DNA from 2 places in the Achromobacter sp. ES-001 genome. Region 2 is predicted to be linked to the other one. Evidence: riboswitches for the same ligand, from Rfam matches in the RefSeq annotation. Region 2 holds a riboswitch; the other holds the start of a gene.
What was found. Region 2 has a riboswitch for thiamine pyrophosphate ahead of KYT87_RS10605 (sodium:solute symporter family protein). Riboswitches for the same ligand answer to the same signal wherever they lie in the genome.

Region 1: linked by a shared signal. The riboswitch ahead of KYT87_RS27030 (long-chain fatty acid--CoA ligase) and the one ahead of KYT87_RS10605 (sodium:solute symporter family protein) in region 2 are both predicted to bind thiamine pyrophosphate.

The regions. Positions count from the first base shown of each region.
Region 1 is NZ_CP079940.1:5,971,005-5,986,387, reverse strand. It holds gene KYT87_RS27065 (M20 aminoacylase family protein) at 1-1,155, shown strand, start outside; gene KYT87_RS27060 (mechanosensitive ion channel family protein) at 1,152-3,743, opposite strand; gene KYT87_RS27055 (3-oxoacyl-ACP reductase) at 3,788-4,567, opposite strand; gene KYT87_RS27050 (ABC transporter substrate-binding protein) at 4,569-5,582, opposite strand; gene KYT87_RS27045 (ABC transporter permease) at 5,603-6,367, opposite strand; gene KYT87_RS27040 (ABC transporter ATP-binding protein) at 6,364-7,128, opposite strand; gene KYT87_RS27035 (acyl-CoA reductase) at 7,125-8,585, opposite strand; gene KYT87_RS27030 (long-chain fatty acid--CoA ligase) at 8,582-9,664, opposite strand; TPP riboswitch at 9,734-9,825, opposite strand; gene KYT87_RS27025 (hypothetical protein) at 9,840-10,337, opposite strand; gene KYT87_RS27020 (hypothetical protein) at 10,334-11,107, opposite strand; tRNA gene KYT87_RS27015 (tRNA-Phe) at 11,239-11,314, opposite strand; tRNA gene KYT87_RS27010 (tRNA-Phe) at 11,401-11,476, opposite strand; gene hemA (glutamyl-tRNA reductase) at 11,692-12,966, shown strand; gene prfA (peptide chain release factor 1) at 13,051-14,133, shown strand; gene prmC (peptide chain release factor N(5)-glutamine methyltransferase) at 14,144-14,977, shown strand; gene grxD (Grx4 family monothiol glutaredoxin) at 15,109-15,383, shown strand, end outside.
Region 2 is NZ_CP079940.1:2,328,639-2,344,021, forward strand. It holds gene KYT87_RS10590 (LysR family transcriptional regulator) at 1-28, shown strand, start outside; gene KYT87_RS10595 (LLM class flavin-dependent oxidoreductase) at 37-1,323, opposite strand; gene KYT87_RS10600 (3-oxoacyl-ACP reductase) at 1,329-2,111, opposite strand; TPP riboswitch at 2,218-2,322, shown strand; gene KYT87_RS10605 (sodium:solute symporter family protein) at 2,423-3,874, shown strand; tRNA gene KYT87_RS10610 (tRNA-Ala) at 4,007-4,082, opposite strand; gene xth (exodeoxyribonuclease III) at 4,151-4,933, opposite strand; gene KYT87_RS10620 (FadR/GntR family transcriptional regulator) at 5,129-5,932, opposite strand; gene KYT87_RS10625 (aldehyde dehydrogenase family protein) at 6,398-7,831, shown strand; gene KYT87_RS10630 (riboflavin synthase subunit alpha) at 7,944-8,648, shown strand; gene KYT87_RS10635 (M81 family metallopeptidase) at 8,690-10,183, opposite strand; gene speG (spermidine N1-acetyltransferase) at 10,503-11,087, shown strand; gene KYT87_RS10645 (cation-translocating P-type ATPase) at 11,175-13,646, opposite strand; gene cadR (Cd(II)/Pb(II)-responsive transcriptional regulator) at 13,746-14,180, shown strand; gene KYT87_RS10655 (nitroreductase) at 14,305-14,901, shown strand; gene KYT87_RS10660 (sigma-70 family RNA polymerase sigma factor) at 14,998-15,383, shown strand, end outside.

The DNA of each region.
Region 1 (15,383 bases), 2.9 Mb from region 2:
CCCATCAGTCCGGAACTGCTGCGCAACATGCGCGAATGGCGTCGCGACCTGCACGCCCATCCCGAAACCGCCTTCTGTGAATTCCGCACGGCCGACGTGGTGGCGCGCGAATTGGAGCGCGCGGGTGCCGTGGTGCATCGGGGCTTGGGCAAGACCGGCGTGGTCGGTACGCTGGCGCGGGGCGCGGGGCCGGTGATCGGGCTGCGCGCCGACATGGACGCGCTGGACATGCAGGAACTGGGCGACGTCTCGCACCGGTCGACCATTGCCGGCAAGATGCACGGCTGCGGCCACGACGGGCATACGGCCATGCTGCTTGGCGCTGCGCACCACCTGGCCGTGGACCCGGAATGGCGTGGCACGCTGCACCTGATCTTCCAGCCGGCCGAGGAACACGCGGGCGGCGGGCTGGCCATGGTGCAGGACGGCTTGTTCGACCTTTTTCCCTGCGACGCGGTGTACGCGCTGCACAACTCGCCCAATCTGCCGTTCGGCACCGTGTCCACGCGGGTGGGCACGGTGATGGCGAATTGCGACACGTATGAAATCAACGTCACCGGCAAGGGCTGCCATGCGGCGCAACCCGAGCATGGCATTGATCCCATTGTGGCGGCCGCGCAGCTGGTTACCGCCATGCAGGCCATCGTCAGCCGCAATGTGAAGCCCACCGACGCGTTGGCGCTAAGCATCACGGAGATTCATGCCGGCGATACCTGGAACGTGGTGCCCAACAGCGTCATGTTGCGCGGCAGTTGCCGCACGTTGACCGCCGCCACGCGCGACTTGGCCGAACGCCGCCTGCGTGAAGTGTGCGCGGGCGTGGCGGTGAGTTCCGGCGCCCGTATCGATGTGCAGGTGTTTCGCGGCTATCCGGCGTGCGTGAACACGGAAGCCGAGGTGCAGCTGGCGGTCCGTGCGGCGGCGCGCGTGGTGGGCGCGGACAAGGTTGATGCGGCTTGCACGCCGCGCATGGGCTCGGAAGATTTCGCGTATATGCTGCAACAGCGCCCGGGCGCGTACGTGTTTGTCGGCGCCGGGCGGCCAGGCGTTGAAAACCCGCCTGTGCATAACCCGTACTACGATTTCAACGACGACATTCTGCCGCTGGGCGCGCATTACTGGGTGGAACTGGTGAAGACGGCGATGCCGATTTAGCGCGGCGGGGGGCGGGGTTCTGAAGGCTCGTGGGTGGCGGAAGGGGCGGAAGGGGCGCGAGTAGTGCGAGTAGTGGCAGTAGAGGCAGCAGAGGCAGTAGAGGCAGCGGACGCCGATTCGGCTGCCGCCGATGCGACGGGTGCGCCTGCACGCGCCAACGCCGCGCCCGCTTCCTCCGAGACCGTCCTCAGATGCAGATCGCGCTGCGGGAAGGCGATTTCGATGCCGGCCTGGCGCAGCGCGTCGTACAGGCGCGTCAACAGGTCGCTGCGGATGTCGATCCAGCGGTCGAAATCGTACGTCCACGCGCGCACACTGAAGTCCAGCGTGCTGGCGCCGATGCCCATGAACAGTACCGTGGGCGCGGGGTCGGCAACGATGCCGGGCGTTTCGCGGGCGACGGCATCAAGCAGCGCGATCGCCTGGCGAGGGTCGGTGCCGTAGGCCAGGCCGATGCTGGCTTCAATGCGGCGGCTGCGGTCCAGCATGGTCCAGTTAGTCAGCTTGTCCGACAGCAGCGTGCCGTTGGGCACGATCACGTCGGCGCCTTCGAATGTCTTGATGCGCGTGGCGCGCATGCCAATGTCGCGCACCTGGCCGGACGTGCCGCTGATCTCTACCACATCGCCCGGTTGGATCGGCCGCTCGAACATCAGAATCAGGCCCGATACGAAGTTGTTCACCACGCCTTGCAAGCCAAAGCCGATGCCCACGCCCAGCGCGCCGAAGACGATGGTCAGCTGGCTGGTCTGGAAGCCCGCCGCCGACAGCGCAATGCCCAGGCCCAGCAGCAGCACCAGGTAGTACGACAGCGACGCAACGCTGTTGCTCACGCCACGCGGCAAGGCCATGCGGGTCAGCACTTCGTCGCGCAGGATCAGGCGGATGGTGCGCGCCGCCCAGAAGGCGATGATCACCGAAATAAAAAACAGCAGCACGTTGCCCAGGCTGATGGAAACTTCGCCGATGGTCAGCGTGTAGGACAGCACTTCGGTAACGAATGCATAGGTGGCGCGCAGGATGCGAAAGCGGTCCATGGCGTAGACGGCCCAACCCACCGCGGCCGTTGCGGTCAAGAGGCGGATCAGCAACTGCACCAACGGCGGCGCGTGTTCGCGCGCCAGCCGGAAGCGCGAGATGCCTTGCCGGGTCAGCAGCAATTGCAGCAGGGTGGTGATGACCGTCACGCCGGCATAAAGCACCAGCCCGAAGTAGCCGCAGCCGATCACCGCGCTGGTCAGCATTTCGGCCAGCGACACATTGCCGAACAGGTTTGCGACCAGCGACACGCCCAGCAAGGCGGCGGCGCCCCAGGCGATGGCGCGCAAGATGGACGCCAGCCGTGCCGAGGCGGCAGGGTGGACCTGACGGCGGGTGCGGTGCAGGAGCCACAGGATGGCGGCCAGCGCCAGCGCGGTCAGCGCCACGGTGGACAGGCGGTAGAACAGCGTGTTGGCCAGGAACAGAAAGCCCAGGCGCTCGGCCAGGAACAGTGCGGTGATTACGTGCGGCCATTGGTCCAGCTGGCGTCGTGCGGACGGCGGCAGCAGGCGCAGCACCGGCACGGCGGCCAGCACCAGCGCTACCTGCTGCACCATCAACGGTGCGTCGGGCTCCAGGGCCAGCACGCCCAGCATCGATAGCAGCAACCAGGTGGACAAGGGCCGGCCCAGCACACCGGCGGCGGTTTCGCTCATGACGCCCGCGCGAATCGCGTCGCGACTTTTTCTTGCCAGCCACAGCAGCAGCGGCAGCAGCAACAGTTGCAGCACATGCAGCGCGCGCTGATTGCCACTGCCCGCCGCGCCGTAGTCGCGCGCGAAGCGCACTTCGATGTCCAGGCCGGTGCGCAGCAGGGCCAGGGTGTCTTCGCCCGTGTCCTGCGATTTGCCTGCATCCCAGAGCGGTGGCGAATCGATGCGCATCAGCCGCGCGTCGATATCGTTGATGGCATCACTGACCGCGCGCTGACCCGCCTTGATGCGTTCTTCGACGGCGTTGGCGCGCTGTTCAAGCGCGGCCTGGCGCGAAAGCGGAATGGACAGGGCCTGCGCCGCCGCCGTCAACTGCGCCTGGACGGCATCCACGCGGTCGGCCAGCGCGGGCGGCAGGCCGGCGGCGGAGGAAGAATCCTTGATGGCCTGCCATGCGGCGCGGCGGCGCAGCAGTTCGGCGGCGTCGCTGGCGTACCAGGCGGTCGCCTGGCGCAGATCGGCCTGCCAGCGCGCCAGCCGGTTGGCGTCAAAGACCCAGTGCCGCTCCAGGCTTTCCACCCGCATGATGGGCAGCGTGCGCAGTTGGGCAGGCTGGAATTCGTAGAGTTTTTCGTCGGCGGATTTGCCGATGGCTTCAAGCGCCGGGCCCAGGGTGGCGTCGGGGTCGGCCACGGCCACGCGCTGCAACACGCCCTCTGCGTAGCGGGTGTCGCTGTCCGCTCGCAATGGAATGTCCGCCATCTGGATGGCGGCGGGCGGGGCAGGCGGCGATGCGGAAGGTGGGTCGGCGATGGCCACGCGGGCGGCGGCCAAGGCCAGCAAGCCTAGGGAACATCCGAACAGGTACTCGAGGACTCTGGCTCGGACGCGCATGTCGCGACTCCGTGGGGATGCTGCGAGGCGGGGGGCAATCCACTCTAGCGCATCACCAGTCCGCCGTCCACGAACAGCACTTGCCCCGTCATGAAACCGCTCCAGTCAGACGCCAGGAACAGCACCGGCCCGGCGACGTCCTGGGGGCGGGCGATGCGCCGCAGCGGCGTGGCCGCAATCAGCTGCTCGCGAAATGATTCCTGCGTGGCGCCGCTGGCGTCGGTCGGGTAGACCAGGCCGGGGGCGACGCAGTTGACGCGCACGCCATACGGCCCCAGCTCAACCGCCAGATTGCGGCTGAATGCCACCAGCGCGGCCTTGGCAGTGGTGTAGTCGTGGTACGGCACCACCGGATGTTCGACCAGGTTGCTGGCGATGTTGACGATGCAGCCTTGCGCGCGCTGCTTGAAATGCGGCAGTGCGGCGCGGCACACGTTGAATGCGGCGCCGACCGCGCCATCGAACTGCGATTGATAGTCCTGCCATTGCAGCGCATCGAAAGCGGTGCGCTGGCGGGGGTCGAACGCGTAGGGCCGCAAGGCATTGTTGACGACGATGTCCAGGCGGCCGGCGTCTTGCACGATGCCGTCGACCATGGCGCGCACGGCGTCGGGCACGCCGACGTCCGCCTGCACGGCCCAGGCATCGCCGCCGGCGGCCTGGCATTGCGCGACCACGCTGTCGGCCGCGGCCGTGTTGCGTAAATAGTTGACCACCACGGTGGCGCCTTCACGCGCGAAGCTGCGCGCGATTTCGGCGCCGATGCCTCGGCTGGCGCCCGTCACCAGCACCACCTTGCCTGCGAATTTCAACGCCGCATTCATGTCATGCCTCCGGCAACAAGTGCGTGTCGACAACGGCGGCGATGTCGATGGGCTGCTTGATGAGGCCCAACGCGTGGTAAGCGTCCGCCGCCTGTTGCAGCAAGCCGATATCGATGGAGCCCAAGGGCCTGCCGCCGGATGCGATGGATGCGGCGTTGCGCAGCCGGATCACTTCCAGGTTGACGGCCAGATCGGTGCCGTCAAGGGCGCGCTTGCCGGCCAGTTGGGCCGCTTCTTCGGGATGCGCGATCATCCACGCGGCGCTGTCGCGATAAGCCTTCAGGAAGGCACGCAGCAGGGCCTGCTTTTGCGGCAGTGCCGACTCGCGCACGACGAACAGGTCGCTGGATACGTTCAGGGTGTCGCTGACCTGCATCACATTGACCTCGCCCAGGCCGCGCTTGCGCCCCACCAGCAAGCCGGTGTCGGTGGCGGCGGTGGCGTCCACTTGCCCTTGCAGCAGCGGCGCAAAGTTCAGCACGCCGGTGACGACGATTTCAACATCGGCTTCGGTAAGCCCGGCCTGATGCAGCATCACCAGCAGGTTCTGGCGCGTGCCGCTGGACAGGCTGTAGACGCCGATGCGCTTGCCCTTCAAGTCGGCCGGCCGCGTGATGTTGGCCGACTTCAACGACACCACGTTGAAGACGTTTTGCGGATAGATGTCGTAGATGGCGCGCAGCTTTTCGCCCTTGTCCAACGCCATGAAAAACGAGCCGGGGTCGGTGAAGGCCACGTCGGCCTGGCCGCTGAGCAGGTTGCGGATGGCGTCGCCACCGCCCGCGCCGGGCAGGTAGACAAGGTTGACGCCCTGCGCCTTGAAGAAGCCCTTGTCTGGCTCGGCCAGCAGGTTGGTGATTTCGCTGATGGGCTTGCTCCAGCCCGCCAGCGTGACGGTGCCGCTAACGGCTGTGGCCGAGGCGCCCTGGGCGCGTGCCGCCAGCGGCGCCACGGACGTGGCGGCAAGGCCTGCGGCGGCCGTCAGCAAGGCGCGGCGGGTGGGAGAAAAATGCATGGATGCGGTCCGGATGAAAGTCATGATTGATCGGCGTAGGGACGCAGCAGGCGTCGTTCCAGCATCAGCGTGGCCTGATAGCCCAGCAATCCGATGGCCGCAATGGCGGTCAGCGCGGCGAACATCAGGGGCGTGTCCATCATGCCTTGCGCGGCGATGATGACGGCGCCCAAGCCTCGGCTGGCGCCGATGAATTCGCCCACTACGGCGCCCACCAGTGCCAGCACGAGCGCCACGCGCAGTCCCGCCAGGATGCCCGGCAGGCCGGCAGGCAGCTTCAGCCGCAGCAAGGTTTGCGCGCGCGTGGCGCCCAGCATGCGAAACAGTTGCAGCCGGTTCGGGTCGACCTGGCGCAGCCCGGTCAGCGTGTTTTCCATCAAGGGGAAAAAACAGATCAGCGCGGTCATGACCACCGTGGGCGCCATGCCGAAGCCGAACCACACCACGAACAGCGGCGCCAGCGCCAGCTTGGGGACAACTTGGCTGACGATCACGTAGGGCTTGAGCACGCGGTCCAGCAAGGCCGATTCGGCCAACGCAATGCCGATGCCCAGGCCCGCCGCGCCGCCGATCGCCAGGCCCAGCAGCATCTCGGCAAGCGTTGCGCCGATGTGCGGCCACAGGTAGCCGGTGGCCAGGCTGGTCCACAAGGTTTTTGCGACGGCGGACGGGGCGGGCAGCACCAATGCCGAGATACCGGCTTGGCGCACGGTGATTTCCCAGGCGCCAAGCAGCGCGACAAGCAGCGCCAGCGCAAGCACGCGGAATCGAATGGCGGGCGTCATGGGCGCGCCCCGGTCATGAGTTCGTACACCTGCGCGCAGGTGGCGTTGAACGCGGCGCCGTGCCGCATGGCTTGCGTGCGGGGCGCGGGCAGGTCCACCGGCAGGTCGGCCAGCATGCGGCCCTGGTGCATGACGGCCACGCGGTCGCCCAGGTAGACGGCTTCGCTGATGTCGTGCGTGACGAACAGCACGGTGGTATTGCGCAAGCGGCACATGCGCAGCAGGTCGTCTTGCAGCTCGCCGCGCGTGATGGCGTCCAGCGCGGCAAAGGGCTCGTCCAGCAACAGCAAGGCGGGTTCAAGAATCAGCGCGCGGGCCAGCGCCACGCGGCTTTGCTGGCCGCCGGACAGTTGGCGTGGGTAGTGTTGTGCGTGGTCGGACAGGCCCAGCATGGACAGCAGATCGTGCGCGCGCCGTGCGTCTTCCGGCAGCGGTCGGCGTTGCAAGGACACGGGCAGCAGCACGTTGTCGATTACGTGTTGCCAGTCCAGCAGCGTTGGCGCTTGAAATACATAGCCCAGCTGCGGGCCGGGCGCGGCGGGCGTGCCGTCTTGCAGCACCACGCGGCCGGACTGCGGCGTCAATAGCCCGGCGGCAAGTTTCAGCAGCGTGGTCTTGCCGCAGCCGCTGCGGCCCACCAGGCAATGAAAGCCGCCGGCTTGCAGGCGCCAGTCGATGCCGTTCACGATGGGTGTGCGGCCGGGGTAGGTGTAGACCGCCCCGTCGATGTGCAGGAAGGGGCGGGACGAGTCCGCAATCATGGTTCGTACGGCGCGTAGGGGTCGGCGGCGGTTTCGGCGGACTGTTCGATTTCCGTCATGCGCACCAGGTCCAGCAGGTTGAAACGGCCGTCGTGATGCCAGCCCGCTTCGGGCATGCTCATCGCGCCAATCGCGCTGACGCGGGTAACGCCTGCCGCGCCCAGCTGATCGGCCAGGCGATACAGCTCTTCGGGCGTGGCGGCCACGCCCGCTGTTTGCAGGTAGTGGTGGTGGGGCGCCACGCGCGCCGCCACCTCATCCAGCATGTCGATACCGGCCACCACGATGCTGCGTTGCAGGGCCGTGGGCGACAGCGCGGGCGCGGTGTCCACATAAGAGACCGTCCACGCGGCATCGGGGTCGCCGATCAACACGTCGGCGGCGTTGGACGGCAACTGCCATTCGATGGACTGCCGCCATTTGGCCACCGCCGCCGATTCGGCCAGATCCAACGCGCGGCGCGGAAAGCGGCGATGAAGATTGGCCAGCTCGCCTGCCAGGTAAGCCGCAAAGTCGCGCGGCGATACCAGGCCGCCGCGCTGCACGTAAAAAATCTGCGGCGAATAACAGCCCTGCTGGTCGTAGCGCATCACGTCCCATGCCGCACGGCGTGCCAGGGCGGGGGCCTTTTGTGCGTCCAGCGCCGCCGCGCTGACCACGCCAAAGCCCAGCTTGTGGCCATGCGGCAGAAAGCGCGTCGTGACGGGCAGGCGGCGCTGGATGGCATGCAGGGCGTCGTTACCGCCGTACGCCACGACGGTATCGGCCTGCGCGTACAACGCGGCGGCGTCGTCCTCGCCCGCGCCACGCCACCAGACCACGGCCAGGCAGTCGGCCAGCGGTGGGTGCACCTCGGCCAACAGGTGCGCGAACCAGCCGGCAAACAGCGGCTCGGCGCTGGGCAGCTTGCCAATATTGCCGGCCTTGACCAGCAGGCCGCAGATCAGGCTCCACAATGCCAGCGCGGGCACGTTGCCGGCCCAGCTGTGCACCAGCAATTGCGGGCCATGCGCGCGCACCGCGCCGCCCTTGGCCGCGGGCTGAAAGCCGTCCAGCACCTTGGGGTTGGCGAAGTCTTCGGCCACAAAGCGATGCAGCTGCGGCGCGCGGAAGGTCTTGAAAAAGCCGGTCAGGCCCAGCCGCACCATCTGCCCGTCATAGCCGCTGACGATCGGCAACAGAACATCGGCTTGTTGCCGAACCGGGTCGTTGGGATCCAGCAACCGGGCGATGGCGCGGTCGATGACGTTGATGATCTCCGACACCGTCATCGTCTTCAGATGCCGCGCGCTGGCCTGCTTGACGCGTTCGGCCAGCGCTTGCATCTGTGAGGCGGTCAGCACCGGCACGGCCACGTCCACGCGCCGGCCGTCCTGCTCGAAGGGCAGGGTCTGCCATTGGACATCGGCCGGGGTCAGCCCCGGCAGATAGCCCGCTTGGACGCGTTGCACGCTCATGGCCGCGCCGACTGAATGAATGCTTCGACCGCCAGCGAGCAGCCCTTGGCCTGCGCGCCTTCAGCACGGCCCAGCAGCAAAAAGCCGCCATCGGCGGGTTGCCCGACGTCTTCAGTGAGGATGGTGCTGACCGAATTGAAGTTGCCCAGGTCGCAGTGCGCCAGGATGCCGCGTTCGCCCGCGGGCACGGTGCGGCCGCTGGCGGGGTCGACCAGGCGCGAGCGAATCCAGTGCGGCCCCGATTTCACGGAAGGGACGGTGGCATTGCCGTCGTCATAAAACTGGGTGCTGAGTTCGGTCATGCCATACATGTTGATGCACAGCGATCGCGGCACGCCCAGCAGCTCGGACAGCTCGGAATAAAAGGTGTCCAGCGGCAGCTCGCGCGACTGGCCCTTGTAGCCGCCGGTGTCCAGGATGCGGCTGCCCGGCGGCAAACGGAACGCGCGGCCCGCGGTGCGCAGCGCATCGATCACATGCACGAAGCTGAAACTGGCGCCCAGCAGCGCATAGGGCTGGCCGTCGCGTTCAGCCTCTTCAAGGCGGCGCCACAACCCATCCAGGTCGATGCCCTGCGGCGACATGAAATAGCGGCTGTCTTCGGTGCCGAACGCGGTCTTGGCCAGGGCCAGATAGTGGGCCAGCGACGAATTGGGCATGGCGACTTCGTCCGGAAACAGAATGCCCATCGGCAGGCGCGGCGTGCCCCGCATGACGCGCGCGGCGAAATTGCGGGTCATGGACAGGTCGTAAACCTCAAGATGCGGGTGAAAGTGCCGCCCGCGCATATCGGCGCGCGTCGTGCCGCTGGTCATGAAGACACGCTCGTCGGCCCGAGGCGCCTCGCAGCGCAGCTCCATCGCCTTGAAGGCGTCGATGGGCACGGCGGGAATGTCGCTCCAGGTCTTCACATTGCGCACGGTCGCGCCGCGCCGCTGGCAAAACGCGCGATACGGCGCGTTGGCGCCATATTGATACGCAAAAAGCCGTAGCGCCATCCGGTCGAACTGCGCATCGGTGCAGCCGTCCTGGGCAATGAATTCAAGAAGTTCCGCGACGGGCGGGGCAGCGTTGTTCATGGGCGTTCGTCGATTCCGGTACAAGGAAGCTCCGAAGCCCGCCCGCGCAAGCGGCGCAAGGGCGCGGCAGGGTCGGACGATTGCTCTTCTTACGCCGGCATGAACCGGGTCAAGTTCGCGGGTCTGAATCTCAGCACTGGCGTGCACCCCGGAGCGAAGGCAATGTTAACCCGCTCTAGGGTTCGCCGCTTAGGTCGAATCCTTGCTGACCATCCATTCGGAAGGCTGCGGGGTCATAACCGCTGGCCAGGACGATGGAACGCACCTGGCATACGCCAGCCTCACGTAGCCGTTCGCAGTATTTGTGCAGCGAGGAAGCGTCCTCATTGGGGACAAAGGGAATGCGCTCGTGACAAGCCTGGGCAATGAGTTTGATGTCATCACGCGCAACTGCGCGCCCGGTGCCATCGCCCCTTGGGCCCAGCACATTCCACAATTGGGCGGCTCGCTGCCCGTGCGGGATGTTGAACGGCAGGTGGCGAAACTTTTGCAGTGGTAAGTCGGTCAGTGCTTGCTTGATGCCGAATTCCGCTGCAACGACTGCCGAAAAATAAATCGGCAGAGACTCGTCGATCATCTGCCGGAAGTACCGGGTGGCAATTTGGTGGTTGGGGCGAGTCGCGTCGACGAGCGAGATCAGATAGCTGGTATCCAGCAACACTGCTGCCGTCATGAGTCGTCGCCACGCAGTGATTCAACCCATCGTGTTGCGTCGGGTACGTCCGCCCAGGCCGCGGTGCCTTTGCGTACCATTCGCTGGAATTCATCGTCGTCGTACGCGGGGTGGTGCACCTCAAACGAGCGCAGATTCAAATTGCGCAATTCACCGGTTCGTAAATTCTCTTCAGCGGTCACGTGCAGCAAGGCTGGGCGATAGAGGCGATTTTCGCTCTCCTGTGCCAGTAATTGCTGAGTGGCGGCTACCGTAAGCGATTTGCCATTTTCAAGCACAAGGTGAACGTTCGCTTTGGTCTTGCCGCCCCAGTCCACGATTTTGCCGTGTAAGTACTTTTCCACGGTTACCCAAATATCGACGGATTGTTTGAAGTCTGACTGGGCATTGACGATCGTCAGCGCGCGCCGCGTGTTGTCTTCAAGGGCGTAAACACGATCGGGATTGTTGCGTGCCTGGGCTTGCCAGCGCTCGATGACCGCCGCGCGCCGGGGATCAATGGCTTCGAGAGAATTCGGGACGGCTAAGCGTTCCACATCGGCCCAGAGCGTCGATGCCGCCAACAACCCTTCGGCGACTAAAACCAGCGACCCTTCTTCTATCGACACCAGCACTGCGGCCGGGTTGACCTCTCGGGTGGACCCTTGCAGAAAGTCGCTGACGTCTTTTTGAAACTCGCCAAGCAGGCTCAAGGGAACAGCCTTTGGGCCCACATCAACGCCGTTGATGCGGTCGCGCACAGCGAAGCGAAGATTGGCGGCCGGTTTCATACCGACGACTGTAGACCTCGTGCCCGGCTTTTTTGCCGGCATGTAATATTTTGCAAGCGGGCGCCGAGGCGGGGGTGAACGCCAGAATTTGGACGTAAAAAAATCCCCACAGCGGTGGAGATCAGGAGGGCTGGTGGCCTGGGGCGGAATCGAACCACCGACACAAGGATTTTCAATCCTCTGCTCTACCGACTGAGCTACCAGGCCAACACGTACACGGTGCAAAAAGCCCAGCGCGGCGGCTGGGCTTTTTTTGGGACTTGATATTGCTATCGCAATCCCAATAATTCTTTTGGTGGCCTGGGGCGGAATCGAACCACCGACACAAGGATTTTCAATCCTCTGCTCTACCGACTGAGCTACCAGGCCAACGAAGTCCGCAACTATACACAATTTTTTTTGCCCACGCCAGCCGTAGGGGCGGATCCGCCAACTATTTTTCGCCCCGTCGCGCCTGCGGACTGTTGGGTGAATGGAACGGAAGGTGCGACGCAGGGTCGCGGAAGTGGGCGCAAATGGGCTGGGGATAACCCGCAGGGGTATAATCTTTCAGTCATTTTCGTGGCAGTTCTTTACGCATCCACATGTCGGTCGCTGTCCTTGCCTTCGGTCTGAACCACACGTCCGCGCCGGTTTCGGTTCGCGAACGCGTGTCCATGCCCGTCGATCTGGTCAAGCCTGCGCTGGAAGGTCTGCGTTCGGCATTCGGCGGTTCCGTCCGTGAAGCCGCCATCCTGTCCACCTGTAATCGCACCGAAATCTATTGCGCGGCCGACGGTCACGTCGCCGATCAATTGCCCGCCTGGCTGGCTGAACATAACCGCCTGGACGCCGGCACGCTGCGCCCGCACCTGTACCGCCATCATCAAGACGACGCCGTCCGTCACGCTTTCCGCGTGGCCAGCGGGCTGGACTCCATGGTGCTGGGTGAAACCCAGATCGTGGGGCAGATGAAAGACGCCGTGCGCGCCGCCGGTGAAGCCGGGTCGCTGGGCACCTTGCTGCACCAGATGTTCCAGCGCACGTTCTCGGTGGCCAAGGAAGTGCGGTCGCAGACGGCCATTGGCGCACAGTCGGTGTCCATGGCCGCCGCCGCCGTCCGCCTGGCCGAGCGCGTGTTCGGCAACCTGGACCAGGCCCGCACGCTGTTCATCGGCGCGGGCGAAATGATTGAACTGTGCGCCACCCACTTCGCCGCGCAACGCCCGCGCAGCATGGTGGTGGCCAACCGCACGGCCGAGCGCGCCGAAATCCTGGCCAACCGTTTTTCGGCCAGCACCATGAAGCTGTCCGACCTGACGGATCGCCTGTCCGAGTTCGACGTCATCGTTTCCTGTACGGCAAGCTCCCTGCCCATCCTCGGCCTGGGGATGGTGGAACGGGCTACGCGCCTGCGCCGCCACCGCCCCATGGTCATGATCGACCTGGCCGTGCCGCGCGACATCGAACCCGAAGTCGGCCGCCTGGACGACGTCTATCTGTATTCGGTGGATGACCTGGGCCGGCTGGTGCAGACCGGCACCGACGCGCGCCGCGCTGCCGTGGTGCAGGCCGAAGCCATTATCGAAACCCGCGTCCAGGGCTTCATGCACTGGATGCAGTCCCGCGAAGTGGTGCCCGTTATCCGCGACCTGCACCAGGCCGCCGAAGACGTCCGCGCCGCTGAACTGGAACGCGCGCGCCGCCTCCTGGCGCGTGGCGAATCGCCCGAAGCCGTGCTGGAACAGCTGGCGCACGGGCTGACGCAAAAATACCTGCACGGCCCGCTGGCGGCCTTGAACCGCAGTGAAGGCGACGACCGCAAGCAGCTGCTTGCCTGGATGCCGCGCCTGTTTCCCGGCCGCGATTCCCGCCGTTAGCGAATCTGCCCCACGCCCCGCCTCCTGGCGGGCGTTCGTCTTGTGGGCGCCCGCTATTCCCGTTTTTTCTTTGGTCATTCCCCCATGAAATCTTCCATGCGCAGCCGGCTGGAGCATCTGTGTAACCGCCTGACCGAGGTGGACGCGTTGCTGGCCCAACCGGAAACCGCGTCCGATATGGACCGTTTTCGCAAGCTCTCGCGCGAACGCGCCGAGCTGGAACCCGTGGTCGACGCGTTCACCGCATTTGCCCGCACTGAAGAAGACCTGGCGACGGCGCAGGAAATGCTGTCCGACCCCGACATGAAGGCCATGGCCGAAGACGAGATCAAGTCGGGCCGAGGCAAGCTGGAAAGCCTGGAAAGCGCATTGCAGCTCTTGCTGCTGCCGCGCGACCCCAATGACGGGCGCAGCGTGTTCCTGGAAATCCGCGCCGGCACGGGCGGCGACGAAAGCGCGTTGTTCTCGGGCGACCTGCTGCGCATGTACACCCGCTATGCGGAAGCGCGCGGCTGGCGCGTCGAGCTGATGTCGGAAAGCGCCTCGGAGCTGGGCGGCTACAAGGAAGTGATCGCGCGCATTGACGGCGACGGCGCCTACGGCCGCCTGAAGTTCGAATCCGGCGCACACCGCGTGCAGCGCGTGCCGGCCACCGAAGCGCAAGGCCGCATCCACACGTCGGCCTGCACCGTGGCCGTGATGGCGGAAGCCGACGAGATGTCGGAAATCGTCATCAACGCCAACGACCTGCGCATCGACACGTTCCGCGCCAGCGGCGCGGGCGGCCAGCACATCAACAAGACCGATTCAGCGGTGCGCATCACCCACTTGCCGACCGGCCTGGTGGTGGAATGCCAGGATGACCGCTCGCAGCACCGCAACAAGGACAAGGCCATGCAGGTGCTGGCCGCGCGCCTGAAAGACAAGGAAACGCGCGAGCGCCAAAGCAAGGAAGCCGCCGAGCGCAAGAGCCTGATCGGCACGGGCGACCGCTCCGAGCGCATCCGCACCTATAACTTTCCGCAGGGCCGCGTGACGGACCACCGCATCAACCTGACGCTGTACAAGTTGCAGCAGATCATGGAAGGCGACCTGGAAGAGCTGACCGGCGCGCTGATCGCCGAGCATCAGGCCGAGCAGTTGGCGGCGCTGGGCGACGACCTCTGACGCGCGCGCCATGACGACGCCTCAGCTCAAAAGCCTGCTGCTCGACACCCGCCTGCCGCGCCTGGAAGTGCGGATGCTGCTTGAGCACGTGCTGCAAAAGCCGCGCGCATGGCTGCTGGCGCACGACACCGACCCGCTGGACCCCGACGTTGCCGCCGCCTTCAACGCGCTGCTGGCGCGCCGGCTGGCGGGCGAGCCGATGGCGTACCTGCTGGGCCACCGCGAATTCATGGGTCACCGATTCACCGTGACGCCCGACGTGCTGATTCCCCGTCCCGACACCGAAGTGCTGGTGGAAACCGCGCTGGAGTGCGTGGCGGGTATCGCCGGGCCTGCCGTGTTGGACCTGGGCACGGGCAGCGGCGCCATTGCGATCTCCATCGCCCTGGCCCGACGCGATGCGCGCGTGATGGCGTCCGACGTCAGCGCCGCCGCGCTGAAGGTGGCGGCGGCCAACGCGTGGGATCTGACCGCATCGGTGCGTTTCGTGGAAGGCAGCTGGTTCGATGCGGTGCCGGCCGGCGAGGGTTTCGATCTGATCGTGTCCAACCCGCCCTATGTGGCCAGCAACGACCCGCATCTGGACCAGGGCGATCTGCGCTTTGAACCTCGCGGTGCGCTGACCGACGGCGCGAGCGGGCTGCAAGACTTGAGCCGCATCGTGACGGGCGCCGCCCAGCACCTGAGGCCGGGGGGCGCGCTGTGGCTGGAACACGGCTGGGACCAGGCGCAGGCGGTACGCGGCTTGCTGGCCGATGCCGGGTTCGAGAATGTGCACAGCCGCCACGACCTGGCCGGCATCGAACGAATTTCCGGCGGACGCCGGCCTGCCGCGCGCGGTTGACCCGGGCCGTCTGTTACAAGAGTTTGGCGCGGAAAACGCGTTTGGCCTGACCCGCTTCCGGGGATTTCGGGCGGATTTTTCCGCTGTACCTATAATTGGCGTATTCCGTTATGCCTGTCCAAGAGACCACCATGAGCGACGTTCAAGAATTCATCCGCGAAACCGTGACCCAGCACCCCGTTGTGCTGTTCATGAAGGGCACCGCCCAATTCCCGCAGTGCGGCTTTTCCGGCAAGGCCATTCAAATCCTGAAGGGCTGTGGCGTGAAGAAGCTGGTCACCGTCAACGTGCTGGAAGACGACGAAGTCCGCCAGGGCATCAAGGAATTCTCCAGCTGGCCCACCATTCCCCAGCTGTACGTGGCCGGCGAATTCATCGGCGGCTCGGACATCATGAACGAGATGAA
Region 2 (15,383 bases):
GTTGAAGGAATATTTGGCGGCGCGGTAACGCAGGGTCTATCCCGCCGGCCGCTCCAGCCCCAGATGCCCCCGCAGCGTAGTGTGTTCGTATTCCGTACGAAACAAGCCACGCCGCTGCAACACCGGTACCACCTGGTCCACGAAGTCATCGATGCCGCCCGGCAACGACGGCGGCATCAGGTTGAAGCCGTCGGCGCCTTCGTTACGGAACCAGTGTTCCATCCGGTCTGCGATTTGCTCGGGGGTGCCCACCATCGTGCAGTGGCCGCCACCCGCCGCCAGGCGGCCCAGCAGTTGTCGCACGGTGGGTTGCTCGGTTTCAATGATGCGCAAAATGGTGGCGTAGCGGCCCTTGGGGCCCTTGAATTCATGCAGCGGCACCAGCGCGGGCACGGGGGCGTCCAGCTCCCAGGTGCTGCAATCTTGCAGCACGAAGGTGCCCAACTGCCGTAGCGATGCGTCGCTGGGCAGCAACACGTCCAGCTCGCGCTGCTTGGCGCGGGCTTCGGCTTCGGTTGACCCCACGTACGTAACCAGCCCCGGCATGATGGGCACGAAGGCGGTGCGCCCTGCGTCGCGTACGCGTTGCTTGATGTCGCGGTAATACGATTGCGCGGCCGGCAGGTCATACGCCACGGCGTAGATCGCCTCGGCTCGCCGGGCGGCCAGGTCGCGGCCCTGGTCGGATGCACCGGCCTGGAACAGCACCGGGTGGCCTTGCGGCGGGCGTGGCACGGTCAGCGGGCCGTCCACCAGGAAGTGGTCGCCGTGATGGTGGATCGGGCGCACGCGCTCGGGCACGCCATAGACGCCGTTGCGGTCGATGGCCAGGGCATCGTCCTTCCATGAATCGAACAAGCGCAACGCTACGTCCACGAATTCTTCGGCGCGCGCGTAGCGCCAGTCGTGCCCCGGCATGGCTTCAAAGCCGTGGTTGCGGGCTTCGGCGTCGAACATCGACGTGACGACGTTCCAGCCCATGCGTCCGCCCGATATGTGATCCAGCGACGCCACCATGCGCGCCGCGTGGAACGGCGTGAAAAAGGTGCTGGACACGGTGCTGATCAAGCCGATGTGCGTGGTGGCGCGCGCGATGGCGGCCATGGTCGTCAGCGGCTCCAGGTACCAGCGCGGGCCGTCGCCGATGTTGTCGGTGGACTGGCCGTCGGCGAAAAAAATGGCGTCCAGCTTGCCGCGTTCCGCCGTGCGCGCCAGCGATTCGTAATAGCGGATATCGCCCAGGCGTTCAGCAGCCGAGTCCGGATGCCGCCAGGCGGCGCGGTGGTGGCCGCAGCCGAAGATGAACAGGTTCAGGTGCAACATGGCGATCAGTTCTTCACGAGGCCGCCGTCCACGACCAGGTTCTGGCCGGTGACGCTGCGCGACCAGGGGCTGGCAAAGAACAGCACGGCATCGGCGAACTGTTCCGGCGTGGTGACGGCGCGCAGCGGCGTGCTGGCGGCGATCAGGTCGAACACGGCTTCTGGCGTGGCGGCCGACGCGTCAGTGGTGCGCAAGAGGCCGCCGGACACCATGTTGACCGTGATGCCGTCGGGCCCCAGGTCCTGCGACAGCGTCCGCGTGAACGACAGCAGCGCGGCCTTGGCGGCGGTGTAGTCGTGATACGGCACCACCGGGTTCTGGACCAGGTTGGTGCCGATGTTGATGATGCGGCCCACCCCAGCCTGGCGCATGCCGGGCAGGGCGGCTTGCGTCGTGTTCAGCGCGCCGCGCACGCTGCCTTCGATCTGCTGATTCAAGTGGTCCCAGGTCAGCGTGTCGGCATGTGGGCGCGCGTCGCCGTTGAAGGCAAAGGCGGGCAGGGCGTTGTTGACCACCGTGGTGACGGGCATGCCGAAGTGGCTTTGCGCCTGGGCGATCATGGCGGCGACGGCGGTTGCGTCGCGCACGTCGGCCTGAACCGCCAGCGTCCGTTGCGGCGCGGTGGCGGCCAGCGCCTGCGCGGCCTGGGCGCTGTTCAGGTAATTGATCACCACCTTTGCGCCTTCCCGCAAAAAGGCCCGCGTGATGTGCGCACCCAATCCGCGGGCGCCTCCCGTCACGATTACCAGTTGTTCATTCAAGGCGGGGGCGGGGTGGGCAATGGGCATGGTGGGCTCGTCGGTTCACCGGCACGCGTGCAATCAGGTGCCGCAAGCGGGCGAACTTAGCATAAATCGATGCGTTGACATTGGCTTGCCGCGACCCTAATCTTGCGGCAATTCCTGGGGGAGCCTGTTTGGCTGAGATTCCGCGTTGTCGCGGTAACCCTTTGAACCTGATCCGGGTAATGCCGGCGAAGGGAAGGACATCGCGCCATTCGCGCGCCCTCCCTAGTGCTTTGATTCATCAGCGGCCCGCCTTGCGGACGGTGCCGCAACGCGCGTCCGGCCGTTTGCCGGGCCAGGGAGGACCGCTTTCCATGCTGACCCAAACCACCGCCTTGATGTGGCTGCTGCTCTTTTCGGGTGGCTTTGCCGCCGCCAGCGTGCTGTATACGCGACGCAAGCGCGGCACGCTGGAAGACTATATCGTGGCGCGCAACAGCCAGGGCGCTTTTGGCACCATCCTGACGCTGATGGCGTCCACGCTGGGCGCCTGGATTCTGTTTTCGCCGGCGCAGGCCGCCACCTGGGGCGGCTTGGCGGCGGTTATCGGCTACGCGCTGGGGTCCATGTCGCCGCGTCTGGTCATGATTCCGTTGGGCCGGCGCATGCGCGAACTGATCCCGCACGGTCACACGCTGACGGAATTCCTGATGGCGCGGTACGGGCGGCCTATGTACGGGCTGGCGCTGTTCATCATGCTGTTCTACCTGTTCATCGCGCTGTCGGCCGAGGTCACGGCCATTGCCAAGCTGGTCACCATGCTGGCGCCGGTGCCGCTGTGGGCCACGGCCGCCATCGTGATGGGCACGACGCTGCTCTACACCACGTATGGTGGCTTGCGATCATCGATCTTCACCGATCAGGTGCAGATGATGGTCATCGTGCCGCTGCTGGTGATTCTTTGCGTGGTGGGCTGGCAGGCGGCGGGCGGGGCCTTGCCGACGATCGAGGCTTTACGCGCCAAGGCGCCACAGCTGCTGGATCTGACCGATCCCGTGGGCGTCAAAGCCGGCCTGACCTTCTTCGTGGCGATTTTGCTGACCGGCATCTTCCACCAGGGCAATTGGCAGCGCATCTATGCCGCCAAAGACACGCGGTCGATGCGCAATGGCTTTTTGCTGGGGGGTATCCTGGCCGCGCCGTTCATCTTCCTGATGGGTTTGTTCGGCCTGGCGTTTGTCGGGCTGGCACCGCAGGGCGATAGTTCCATCGCGCTGTTCAGCGTCATCATGCCGCACGCGCCCGCCTGGTTCGTGATCGCGCTGATCCCGTTGGGCTTGTCGTTGGTCATGAGCACGGCCGACACCGCCATCAGCGCCGTGTCCAGCATCGTGGCGGTGGATATGCGCCGCCTGATGCCGCGCGCCACCGGCATGGACATGAAGCGTCTGGCGCGCTGGGCGGTGTTGCTGCTGGCGATTCCGGTGATGATCGTGGCCTCGCAGGGCTATAGCGTGCTGTACCTGTTCCTACTGGCCGACCTGCTGTGCTCGGCCGCCGCGTTTCCGGTGTTCTATGGTCTGTTCAGCCGCAAGCACGATGGCGTCACCGCAACGACCGCGACGGTCGCGGGGCTGGCGGCCGGGCTGTTCTTCTTTCCGGCGCCGGGCGACAAGCCTACGTTTCTGCTCGAATCGTTCCTGCTGGCCGCCTTTGTCCCGGTGCTGGTCACCGTGTTGATGCGCGGGATGCGTCGCGGCGTCAAGGAGTTTGATCTGTCGACACTGAGCGCGGCGGTGCGCCGTTTGGACAAGGACCCGGCCTGATGGTGGCTTGGAATATGGCCGGAATTCCGGCCTGAATTCCGGCCTGAATTTCGGCCCGATCCCGCGCCGCCAGCCAAAACAAAAAAGCCTTGGAACACGTTGCGGTGTCCAAGGCTTTCTTGTCTGGAATATTGGTGGAGCGGAGGAGGATCGAACTCCCGACCTTCGCATTGCGAACGCGACGCTCTCCCAGCTGAGCTACCGCCCCAATGAAGCAAGAGCAAAACTATACCTGAACAATAAAGCGCCGCGCAATACGGCGCGGCGCAATTATTTTCAGACGAATTCCAGGGTGGCCACTACCGGCGCGTGGTCCGACGGCTGCTCGTTGCGGCGCGGCTCTTTGTCGATGACGCAGGCCACGCAGCGCTTGACCAGCGGGGCAGACAACAACACGTGGTCGATCCGCAGGCCGGCATTGCGGCGGAAGGCGAATTGCCGGTAATCCCACCACGAAAACGACTTTTCGGGCTGCTCGAACAGGCGGAACGAATCGGTCAGGCCCAGCTCCATCAGGCTGCGCAAGGCCGCGCGTTCCGGTTCAGACACCAGCACCTGGCCTTCCCATTTCTCGGGGTTGTGCACGTCTTCATCGGCCGGGGCGACGTTGTAGTCACCCAGCACCGCCAAGCGCGGATACTGCTTGATTTCCTCGGCCAGCCAGTTGCGCATGGCGTCAAACCAGGCCAGCTTGTACAAATACTTGTCCGAATCCACCGCCTGACCATTGGGGCAGTACGCACAAACAACGCGCACGTCGCCTTCGGGGCTGGGAAACGTCAGCGCCAGCACGCGTTGCTGCGGATCGTCGTAGCCGGGAATATTGCGCACCATCGACGTACCCGGCACGCGCGACACAATCGCCACGCCGTTATACGTTTTCTGCCCCGCCCAAACCGCGTGGTAACCGGCTTCCTTGAACGCCGCCTCGGGAAACTTGTCGTCGGTCAGCTTCAGTTCCTGAATGCACAGCACATCGACAGGATTGGCAGCCAGCCAATCCAGCACCTGCTGCAGGCGTACATTCAGGGAGTTCACGTTCCAGGTGGCTAATTTCATGTGTCTGGTAGGGCCTTTATTTATTCATGCGAGTCTTGGCGAGGTCGCCCTGCCGAGGCCGGCTCAGCAACTGTCTGGCCAGTTCTCCGGTAGGGGCGTCGGCGGGCGCCAGGAATAGGGGCAGATGATACCGTGGCGACGGCGAAGCTTCGGATGCAGGCGCGACTCGCGGTGGCTGGCTTGCCTGCGCTCGTATCAATGCTCAGACCCGCTATTGAGCATCCGGCTCTTGGCCTTTTCGATATGGGAGCGCATGACGTTGCGGGCGCCGTCGGCGTCTTGGGCCTGGATCAAGCGGTACAGGTGGCGGTGTTCGTCGATGGCGGCGCGGGTGCGTTTCCAGGGTTCGCTGTGGACCAGGTGGCGCATGACGTTGACGGCGTGGCTGACGTCGTATTCCAGTGACTTGAGCACTTGCACGAAGCGCTGGTTGCTGGTGGCGGCGGCGATGGCTTGGTGAAAGCCGTAGTCGTAGTGATGCGCGATGGCGCCGGACGCGTCGGCTTCTTCGTAGCCCGTCAGCATGCGGTCCATGTCGTGCAAGTCGTCGCTGCTGCGGCGCAGGGCGGCCAGGTAGGCGCATTCGGGTTCGATCACCATGCGTAGTTCCAGGCCCTCCAGGATGTGGCCGACGCGGCGCGCCGGGTCAACGGCGGGCATGCCGCCCATCAGGTCGGGCTTGGCGCGCACGTAGGTGCCGGAGCCTCGGATGGAGTCCACCAACCGGTCTTCGCGCAGGCGGTCCAGCGCTTGTCGGACCACCGGGCGCGACACCTCGAACAGCGCGGCCAATTCCAATTCGGTGGGCAGCTTGTTGCCCGGCGCGATCTTGCCGGTGGCGATGGCGTAGAACAGGCTTTCGTAGACGCGTTCGGCAAAGCGCTCGGCGCGGACATAGCCCAGGCCAGAGGCCACGTCCGCCAACACGTCCAATTCGGGGCGGGGACGGGAAGCGGATTCCAGTAATGCGTCCAGCCGCGGGTCACGCTCGTTGCTCATTGGCGCGTTCCTGAAAGTGAATAGCGTGAAGAAAGCGGAAGTTTGTCAGTCGCCATGACAACATCGCGGTATCCGGGAAAAATTCCAGGGCAGGCACAGATCAGTAACCGTCTGATAGATAAGGGATTACCCGAATCCTCAGTCAAAAATTCCGAGCCTTGGATAGAAAGCTGTCAATTCAATTGACAAGTTATGCCGGCCTCCCGTAATTTGCCACAAACGACATCGCCCGCGCCGCTGACGCGCGGACGGCGACACGGGCTTTCCCGTTGCGCCCAGCCATCGGCAAAAACCGGCAAACCCGGAATGACCGCCGGGCTGCATCCGAGACAACACGACCACCGCCAATATGGGCTGCCGCACACCTACCGCTACCTTGCACTTTTTATCGTGCCGGGAACGTTGCGCGCGCGTCGGCGCCTTTTCCGCAACTGGCCGTTCGGCCGCTACTTTACTCCGCACACCGTGACTCAGAAGAACTTTATCGCCAATCAATGGGTGGCCTCTGCCACCGGTGAAACCATTGCCGTCGTGAACCCGTCCGATGGCAAGCCCTTCGAGGCGATTGCCCGATCCGGCGAGGCGGACGTAGACCGCGCCGTGCAAGCCGCGCGCCAGGCGTTTGAAGGCGAGTGGGGCCAGATGGCGCCCGCCGTGCGCAGCCGCCTTCTGATGAAGATTGCGTTTGCCCTGCTGGACCGCCAGGAAGAGCTGGCTCAACTGGAATCCGCCGATACCGGCAAGCCCATCAAGCAGGCGCGCGCCGACGCCGCCGCCGTGGCGCGTTATTTCGAGTTCTATGCCGGCGCCGTCGACAAGCTGCATGGCGAGACCATTCCCTACACCCCGGGCTTCACCGTGCTGACCGTGCGCGAAGCGCATGGCGTGACGGGCCACATCGTGCCCTGGAACTACCCGCTACAGATCTTTGGCCGCAGCGTTGGCGCGGCGCTGGCCGCCGGCAACGCCTGCGTGGTCAAGCCCGCCGAGGACGCGTGCCTGTCGCTGCTGAAGCTGGCCGAGATTGCCGCTGAGGTCGGGCTGCCCGCGGGCGCGCTGAACATCGTCACCGGCTACGGCCATGAAGCGGGCGCGGCGCTGTCGGCGCATCCCGGCATCGACCATATCTCGTTCACGGGTTCGCCGCAGACCGGCAAGATGGTGGCCCATGCCGCCGCCGATAACCACGTGCCGGTGACGCTGGAACTGGGCGGCAAGTCGCCCCAGATCGTGTTCGATGACGCCGACCTGGACGCCGCCATGCCGGTGCTGCTGGCAGCCATCATCCAGAACGCCGGCCAGACGTGCTCGGCGGGCAGCCGCGTATTGATTCAGCGCGGCGTGTACGAAACGGTGCTCAAGCGCCTGTCGGACGCCTTCGCCGCAACCGTTACCGGCCCGGCCGCAAAGGACCTGGACGTGGGTCCGCTGATCAGCGGCCGCCAGCACGATCGCGTGCGCGGTTTTCTGGCCGAAGCGGAAGCGGAAGGCTTGAAGGTTGCCGCGCGCGGCCAGCTTCAGGACGGTGCGCCCGAGTCGGGCTACTACCAGCCGCCCGTGCTGTTCCGCGACGTGCCGCCCAACAGCCGCCTGGCGCAGGAAGAAGTGTTTGGCCCGGTGCTGGCCGCCATGGTGTTCGACACCGAGCAGCAAGCGTTGGAAATCGCCAATGGCACGTTGTACGGCCTGGTGGCGGGCGTGTGGACGCGCGACGGGGCCCGCCAGATGCGTCTGGCCCGCCAACTGCGCGCCGGCCAGGTCTTCATCAATAACTATGGCGCCGGCGGCGGCGTGGAACTGCCGTTTGGCGGCTCGCGCCAGTCGGGCTATGGCCGCGAAAAGGGCTTTGAAGCGCTTTACGGCTTCACCACGCTCAAGACCATCGCCATCCGTCATTGATGGCTGGCGGGTGACGCCAGTTACCCGCATGCGGTGCGGCGGTCCGGAGCAAAATATCGGTTAACGTTGATGTTTTGCTTCTGGGGCCCGCCGCCCCGTATTCAGGATCTGTATGTTCACCGGTATTGTTCAAGGCACCGCGACGATCGCAAAGATCGCGGACCGCGAAGGCCTGCGCACCTTCACGCTGGATTTTCCCCCTGGTTTCTGTGTAGACCTGGCCATCGGCGCCAGCGTATCGACGGACGGCGTCTGCCTGACCGTCACTGAACTGCTGTCCGACAACCAGGCCACGTTCGACGTGATGCTGCAAAGCCTGGCCATCACCACGCTGGGCAGCTACGCCGAAGGCGACCGCGCCAACGTCGAGCGCGCTGCCAAGGACGGGGCCGAGATCGGCGGGCATCCGCTGTCGGGTCACGTCGATTTCACGTCTGAAGTCATCATGGTGAAGTCGTCCGACACCAATCGCCTGATGCGTTTCAGCATTCCCGAAGCTTTCCGCAAATACGTGTTCGCCAAGGGCTATATCGCCATCAACGGCGCCAGCCTGACTGTGTCGGAAGTGAACCGCGCCGAAGGTTGGTTTGAAGTGTGGCTGATTCCCGAAACGCGCCGCATGACGGTGTTCGAAGACAAGCAGGTGGGCGACTTCGTCAACATTGAAATCGAGCGCGGCACGCAGGTCATGGTCGATACCGTGCGCGAAACGGTGCAGGAAAGCCTGGGCAAGCTGCAACCGCTGCTGGAAGCCATCCTGAAGGAAAAGGGGCTGACACTGGAAGACTTTGTCAGCCCGCGGGGCAAGCTGAAATAACGCGCCCGGGGCGCGTACCCCGGACGGTTTATCCCCCAGCTTTATTGCCCGAAGGGCCGTCCCTCGGGGCGTACGCGCATACCCGGCTGCAAGCGCGTCCAAGGCAGGTCCGCCGGGTCGGCCTGCATCGGGCCGGGCGCCTTGGCCACCAGCACTTCGTGCGCAATCGGCTGGAAGTCGGCGCGAAAGTGCACCGAGCTTTTCACGACCAATATCCCCATTTCCTCAGGCTGCACACCGCCCACGCGGAACAGGTTGCGGTCCAGCATCTGCGCCTTGCTGGCGCTGACCACCACCCGCACGCCGCCGATACGCAAGCCCGCCACGGCGCCCAGGTCCACGTCCATGCCGTGCATCATCGGGCCATCAAAACGAAGCTTGCCGGGCGACAGCGTTTCCACGACGAAGTCCCCCGTAAACGGGGAATCGCCCGCAACGCCGGACTGCCCGCCCAGGCTTAACGTGACGGTCTGGCCGATGCCGGCGGCGGTGGCGGCGCGCACGGCGTCCGGGTCGTACAGCAGGCCCAGCGCGGCATTCTGCGCGTCCGCCTCGACCAGCGCGCGCAGCATGCCGGTGGTATTGGCGTCGCCGCCCGCGCCGGGGTTGTCCTGCGTATCCGCGATCACGATGGGGCGAGACGCGCCCGCGGCCAGATCCTGGGCGCGCCGCACGGCATCGGCCGGTTCCAGGAAGTCGGGCGACCATTGCGGTTCCAGCTCAAGCACCTGCCGGTATAGCGTTTCAGTGACGTGTTCCACGGCCGCCGCGTCGGTGCCGTACGCCCACACCACGGGGCCGCATTCCGGAAAGTCCGCTGCCGGAAAACCCGGCGCGAACGATATCGATGTGACGCCCGCCGTTTGCTCCAGGTGCGCCAGCGCGTCGTACACGCCTTTGGACGGTTGCAGCATGGTGCACATGCCGTTGATCGGGATCAGGAAGGGCAGGCGGCGCACGTGCATCGTCCAGTGGTCGCCCGCCGCAATGCGCGCCAGCAAGAGGCGGGCCGCGTGTTCGCCCGTGTCGGCCATGTCCACGTGCGGATAGGTGCGAAAGGCGACCAGCGCATCGGCCTGTTGCAGCATCTGCGCGGTGACGTTGGCGTGCAGGTCCAGGCTGGCGACCACGGGCACGGCGGGGCCGACAATCTGGCGCAGGCGCGCCAGCAGTTCGCCTTCGCCGTCGTCCAGGTGTTCGGTCACCATCGCGCCGTGCAAGTCCAGGTAGACGGCGTCGTAGGGGCGGGCGCGCGCGGCGTCCAGGATTTCGCCGGCGATGCGTTCGAAGGCGTCACGCGTCACGTGCGCGGATGGGCTGGCGCCGGCCCAGATCACCGGATGCACGGTGTGCCCGGCCGCCTGGATGGCGTTGATGAAGCCGCCGGCGGGAATGTTGACCGAACGCAGCGCCAGCATGTCCTGGCCGCGAACCATCGCGGGAAAGCCTTCGCCGCGGACAAAGTTGTCATACCCGGCCTTGGATGGCGCAAAGGTATTGGTCTCGTGCTGGAATCCAGCCACCAGGATGTGCATGTTTTTTCCTCTTGGATTTTTGAATGTGTGTCGTGGTCTTGCGGCGTAGCCGTTGCCGACGGGACGATTATTGGAGACGTACCAGGGTTTGGCAATAGCGCAAAACCGGGCCGCGCCGCCCGGGGGGGCTGGCCGCCGGGCCAGACCGGCGTGCAAGGTGTTTTTAGAAAGTCTTGATATTCAAAGGCAGTAACGACAATGCTTTCCAGGCAAAAATGGCTGGAAAGCCGCATGAACGTTCAAGAAATTTCTGAAATTCCCATAAGACGGTCGTTTCGAGGCGAATCGGAATACAATAGCGACACTTTCGGAGGTTCTTATGTCGGTCATATCCGATATCAAAATTCGCCCCCTAGAGCGCGGCGATCTGCACTTTGTGCACAAGATCAACAACAACGACGTCATCATGCGGTACTGGTTCGAAGAGCCCTACGAGGCCTATGACGAACTGGTCGCACTCTATGACCGCCACCTGCACGATCAAAACGAACGGCGCTTCATCATCGAGCACGATACCGGGCAGCCCGCCGGTCTGGTCGAACTGGTTGAAATCGACTACATCCACCGCCGTGCCGAATTCCAGATCATCATTGCGCCCAGCTACCAGGGCCGGGGTTACGCCAAGGCGGCCACTCGCATCGCCGTGGGCTATGCGTTTCGCGTGCTGAACATGCACAAGGTTTATCTGGTGGTCGACAAGGACAATACCGCCGCCGTGCACGTCTACGAACGCTGCGGCTTCCAGATCGAAGGGCTGATGAAGGAAGAGTTCTTTTCGAACGGCGCCTATCGCGACGCCTACCGCATGGCGCTGCTGCAACACGAACACCTGCGCGACGTCGGCCCCGGTGCACCCGATGCACCGGTGCTGCGCGACTGGCCGCAGGAAGAGCAGACGGGCTAAGCAAGCCCGTCCCGCCAACGCGTCACTGCATCACTGCGTCACTGCGTCACTACATCACTACATCACTACATCACTGCTGCGCCCGCATCACTGCGCCGCGAGCAGCAGACGCAGGCCGTTGGCCACCACCAGCAGGCTGGCGCCCACATCGGCGAACACGGCCATCCACAGCGTGGCGTTGCCCGTCATGGCCAGCGCCAGGAACACCACCTTGATACCCAGCGCCAGCACGATGTTCTGGATCAGCACGCGGTGGGTGGCGCGTGACAAGCGCAAAAATGTTCCGATCTTGCGCAGGTCGTCGTCCATCAGGGCGACGTCCGCCGTTTCAATTGCCGTTCCCGTGCCGGCCGCGCCCATCGCAAAACCGATGTCGGCGCGCGCCAGTGCGGGGGCATCGTTGATGCCGTCGCCCACCATGCCCACCTTGCCGGCGCTTGCCTCGTTGGCCGCCAGCTTGCTTTCGATGGCGGTCAGCTTGTCTTCCGGCAACTGATCCCCCCGCGCTTCGTCTATGCCCACCTGCTGCGCGATGGCTTGCGCGGTGGGCGTGTTGTCGCCGGTCAGCATCAGCGTGCGCACCCCCAGCGCGTGCAGGTCCGCGATGGCCTCGGCGCTGCTGGGTTTGACCGTGTCGGCCACAGCGGCCAACGCCAGCACGCGCTGCCCGTCGGTCAATGCGATGGCGCTTTTGCCCTGGCGTTCCAATTCGTCCATGCGAGCTTCCAGCTTGGGGCTGGACACGCCCGCGTCGCGCATCAGGCGGCGGTTGCCCAATTGGAAGGTCACGCCATCGATCCGCGCGCTGACGCCACGGCCGGGCAGGGCGGTGAAGGCGTCCACGTCCAGCAGCGTCTTGCCGGCCTCGCGCGCGGCGTTCGCCACGGCCAGCGACACGGGGTGGTCCGAGCGCGCCGCCAGGCTGGCCGCGATCAACGTGGCGGGGTGGCGGGTGGCGTCGGACACGTCCCAGTCTTGCAGGTCGGTCTGCACCGGTTTGCCGTGGGTCAGCGTGCCGGTCTTGTCCAGCGCCAGCCACTTCAGGTTGCGGCCTTCTTCCAGATACACGCCGCCCTTGATCAGGATGCCCCGGCGCGAGGCCGCCGTCAGGCCGCTGACGATGCTGACCGGCGTCGAAATCACCAAGGCGCAGGGGCAGGCAATGATCAGCAGCGCCAATGCGCGGTAGATCGCGTCAAACCAGGGTTGGCTCCACAGCAGCGGGGGCACGGTTGCCACCAGCAGCGCCACCGCCACCACCGCGGGCGTGTAGATGCGCGAGAAGCGGTCGATGAAGCGTTGCGTGGGGGCGCGAGCGCCTTGCGCCTGCTCGACGGCATGGATGATGCGGGCCAGCGTGGTGTTGCCGGCTGCGGCGGTGACGCGGTATTCGAACGAGCCCGCGGCGTTCACGGTGGCTGCGTAGACGGGGTCCTCCTGCGCCTTTTCCACGGGCAGGCTTTCGCCGGTGATCGGCGATTGGTCCACGGTGGAACGGCCGCTGACGATGACGCCGTCGGCCGCAATGCGTTCGCCGGGGCGTACGCGCACCACATCGCCCACGCCCAGTTGCGCGGCCGGCACCTCAAGCCAGCCGCCATCGGCCTGACGCACGGTGGCGGTTTCGGGCGCCAGGTCCAGCAGGCCGCGCACGGCGTTGCGGGCGCGGTCCAGCGAACGGGCTTCGATCAGCTCGGCCACGTTGAACAGGAACATCACCATGGCGGCTTCGGGCCACTGGCCGATCAGCACCGCGCCGGTCACGGCGATGCTCATCAGCGCGTTGATGTTCAGGTTGCCGTTGCGCACGGCGATCCAGCCCTTGCGGTAGGTGGTGACGCCGCAAGCCAGGATGGCTGCCACGGCCAGCGCTGCCGTGACGCCCCAATGCCAGCCCGCGAAATGCGAAAACTCGGACAGCGCGGCCAGCACGCCGGCCCCGCCGATCAGCCACCAGTTCACGCGGCTGGCGGCGGCGGGGGTGCCCGCGGCGCCGTCCGCCAGGGGTTCCGGCGTCATGTCCAGCGACTTGATGGCCGCGATGACCCGGTCCAGCGCGCCCTCGGCGTGCACCACCGTCAGCACCCGTTGCATCAGGTTGAAGTCCAGCGCGTGCACGACGTCCAGGCCGTCGAGCTTTTTGCGGATCAGGGTTTCTTCGGTGGGGCAGTCCATCTGCCCGATGCGCAACCGCGCCAGCGCCTGGCCGGGGCCGGCCGTAAGCGTCGCCGCGCCGCTGGCCGACGCCGTAAATGCCTGCCCGCCATGGTCATGGCCGCAGCAGGCGGTGGGGGCGGGGGCGTGATTGTGCTCATGGCCGTGGCGGTGATCGTGATCGTGCCCGTGCTTGTCCGAGCCATGGCTATGGCGCTGGCTGTGATCGTGCCCGCCCGTGCCATGGCTATGGTCATGGCCGCCCTGACCGTGGTCGTGGGCGGCGTGGTCATGCGCGGCGTGGTCGTGCTCGTGGTCCCCGTGGGCGTGGTCATGCCCGCTGCAGCAGGCGTCGGCCTGCCCGGCAGCGCGGTGATCGTGCGATTTGGTCGGAGGAAAAGCCATCTTCTGCGCCTTGTTGAAACGGATGACGCCATTGCACACCTTGGAGTTACTATAGGGTCAAGCCCAAAATTTCACTCGGAATGCGTTCCAGGAGGCGTGATGCGAATCGGCGAATTGGCGACGGCGGCCGGCACTACGGTCGAAACCGTGCGTTATTACGAAAAAGAAGGCCTGCTGCCCGCGCCCGACCGCGGGCTTAATAATTACCGCAGTTACGGCCAGGCCCATTTGGAACGTCTGCGCCTGATCCGCAATTGCCGGGCGCTGGACATGACGCAGGACGAAATCCGCGCGATCCTGTCCCTGGCCGACAACCACCAGAAGGGTTGTGGCCCTATTAATGAGCTGTTCGACGAACACATCTCGCATGTGGATGAACGCATCGCCGAGCTTCTGCAACTGAAAGCCCAACTGACCGAATTGCGCCAGCGCTGCCTGTCCGCGCGCCCGGATACGGACGATTGCGGCATCCTGCACGGCTTGTCCGAAATGCAGGTGGAAGAGCGCCAGGAACGGCATACGCATCTCGGGTGAATCCCCGGCCTGACCGCCACCCATTCACGGCGATGCCCTTGCCGCCGGTCAGGGGATACCCCTATCGGCCGGACGGCATCGCTTAATATGAGAATCTGTCTTTTTTACAAAAGCGCCCGACTCAATGACTGCCACCACCCCCACCGCCATCCCGCTGCGCGCGCTGACCTCGCGCCGTTCCTTCAAGTTCCTGCGCGCGCCGGCTCCCAAGCCGGACGAGCTGGAACAGATCCTGCAAGCCGCCATGTCGGCGCCCGATCACGGTGCCTTGCGCCCGTGGCGCTTTGTCGTGATTCAAGGCGAGGCCATCGGCAAGCTGGCGGACGTGGCGCTGGATGCCGTCAAGCGCAGCGGCGACCCGCGCATGACGCCCGAGAAAGAAAAGTCGGTGCGCGAATGGATGGCCAGCGTGCCGCTGTTTATCGGCGTGGCGCAGAAAATCGCCCACGGCAACACCAAGATTCCCGAACACGAACAGCTGCTGGCCACCGGCTGCGCGGTCATGAACATCCTGAACGCCACGCACATGCTGGGCTACGCCGCGTTCTGGAGCACCGGTGTGGGCACCTACGTTGAAGACGTGCAGAACGCCTTGGGCCTGGATTCGCTGGACTACCGCTTCCTGGGTTACCTGGCCATCGGCACGCCGGGTTGCGCCGTGCCGCCGGCCAATCGCCCGAACTTCCGCGAGTTCGTCTCGGAGTGGACCGGGCCCGTCTAAGGGCGGGTTGTTTGGCCGGGCGCCCCACGGGGCGCTTGCGCGCCAGGCAATAAATAACAATAATTCTTATTGTTATTTATTGCCTGGCGTTTTTCCATGTCCTCCACCGCGCGGCCCTCGGAGCATTCTCCTACCGAGTTGTATCAAGCGCATCACTCCTGGCTGCAAGAGTGGCTTCGGCGCAGGCTGGGATGCCGCCATGATGCCGCCGATCTGGCGCACGATACTTTCGTGCGAGTGTTGGCTGGCCGGCATACCGACACCATCCGCGAACCTCGCGCCTTCCTGACCACGCTGGCCCAGCGCACGCTGTTCAGTTTTTGGCGTCGCCGCGAACTGGAACGCGCGTATCTGGATAGCCTGAGCGCCATGCCGCAAACCAGCGCACCCAGCGAAGAATCCCGCGCCCAGGTGATCGACGCGTTGATGCACATCGACCGCGCATTGCAACGCCTGCCGCCCAAGGCGCGCCAGGCCTTTCT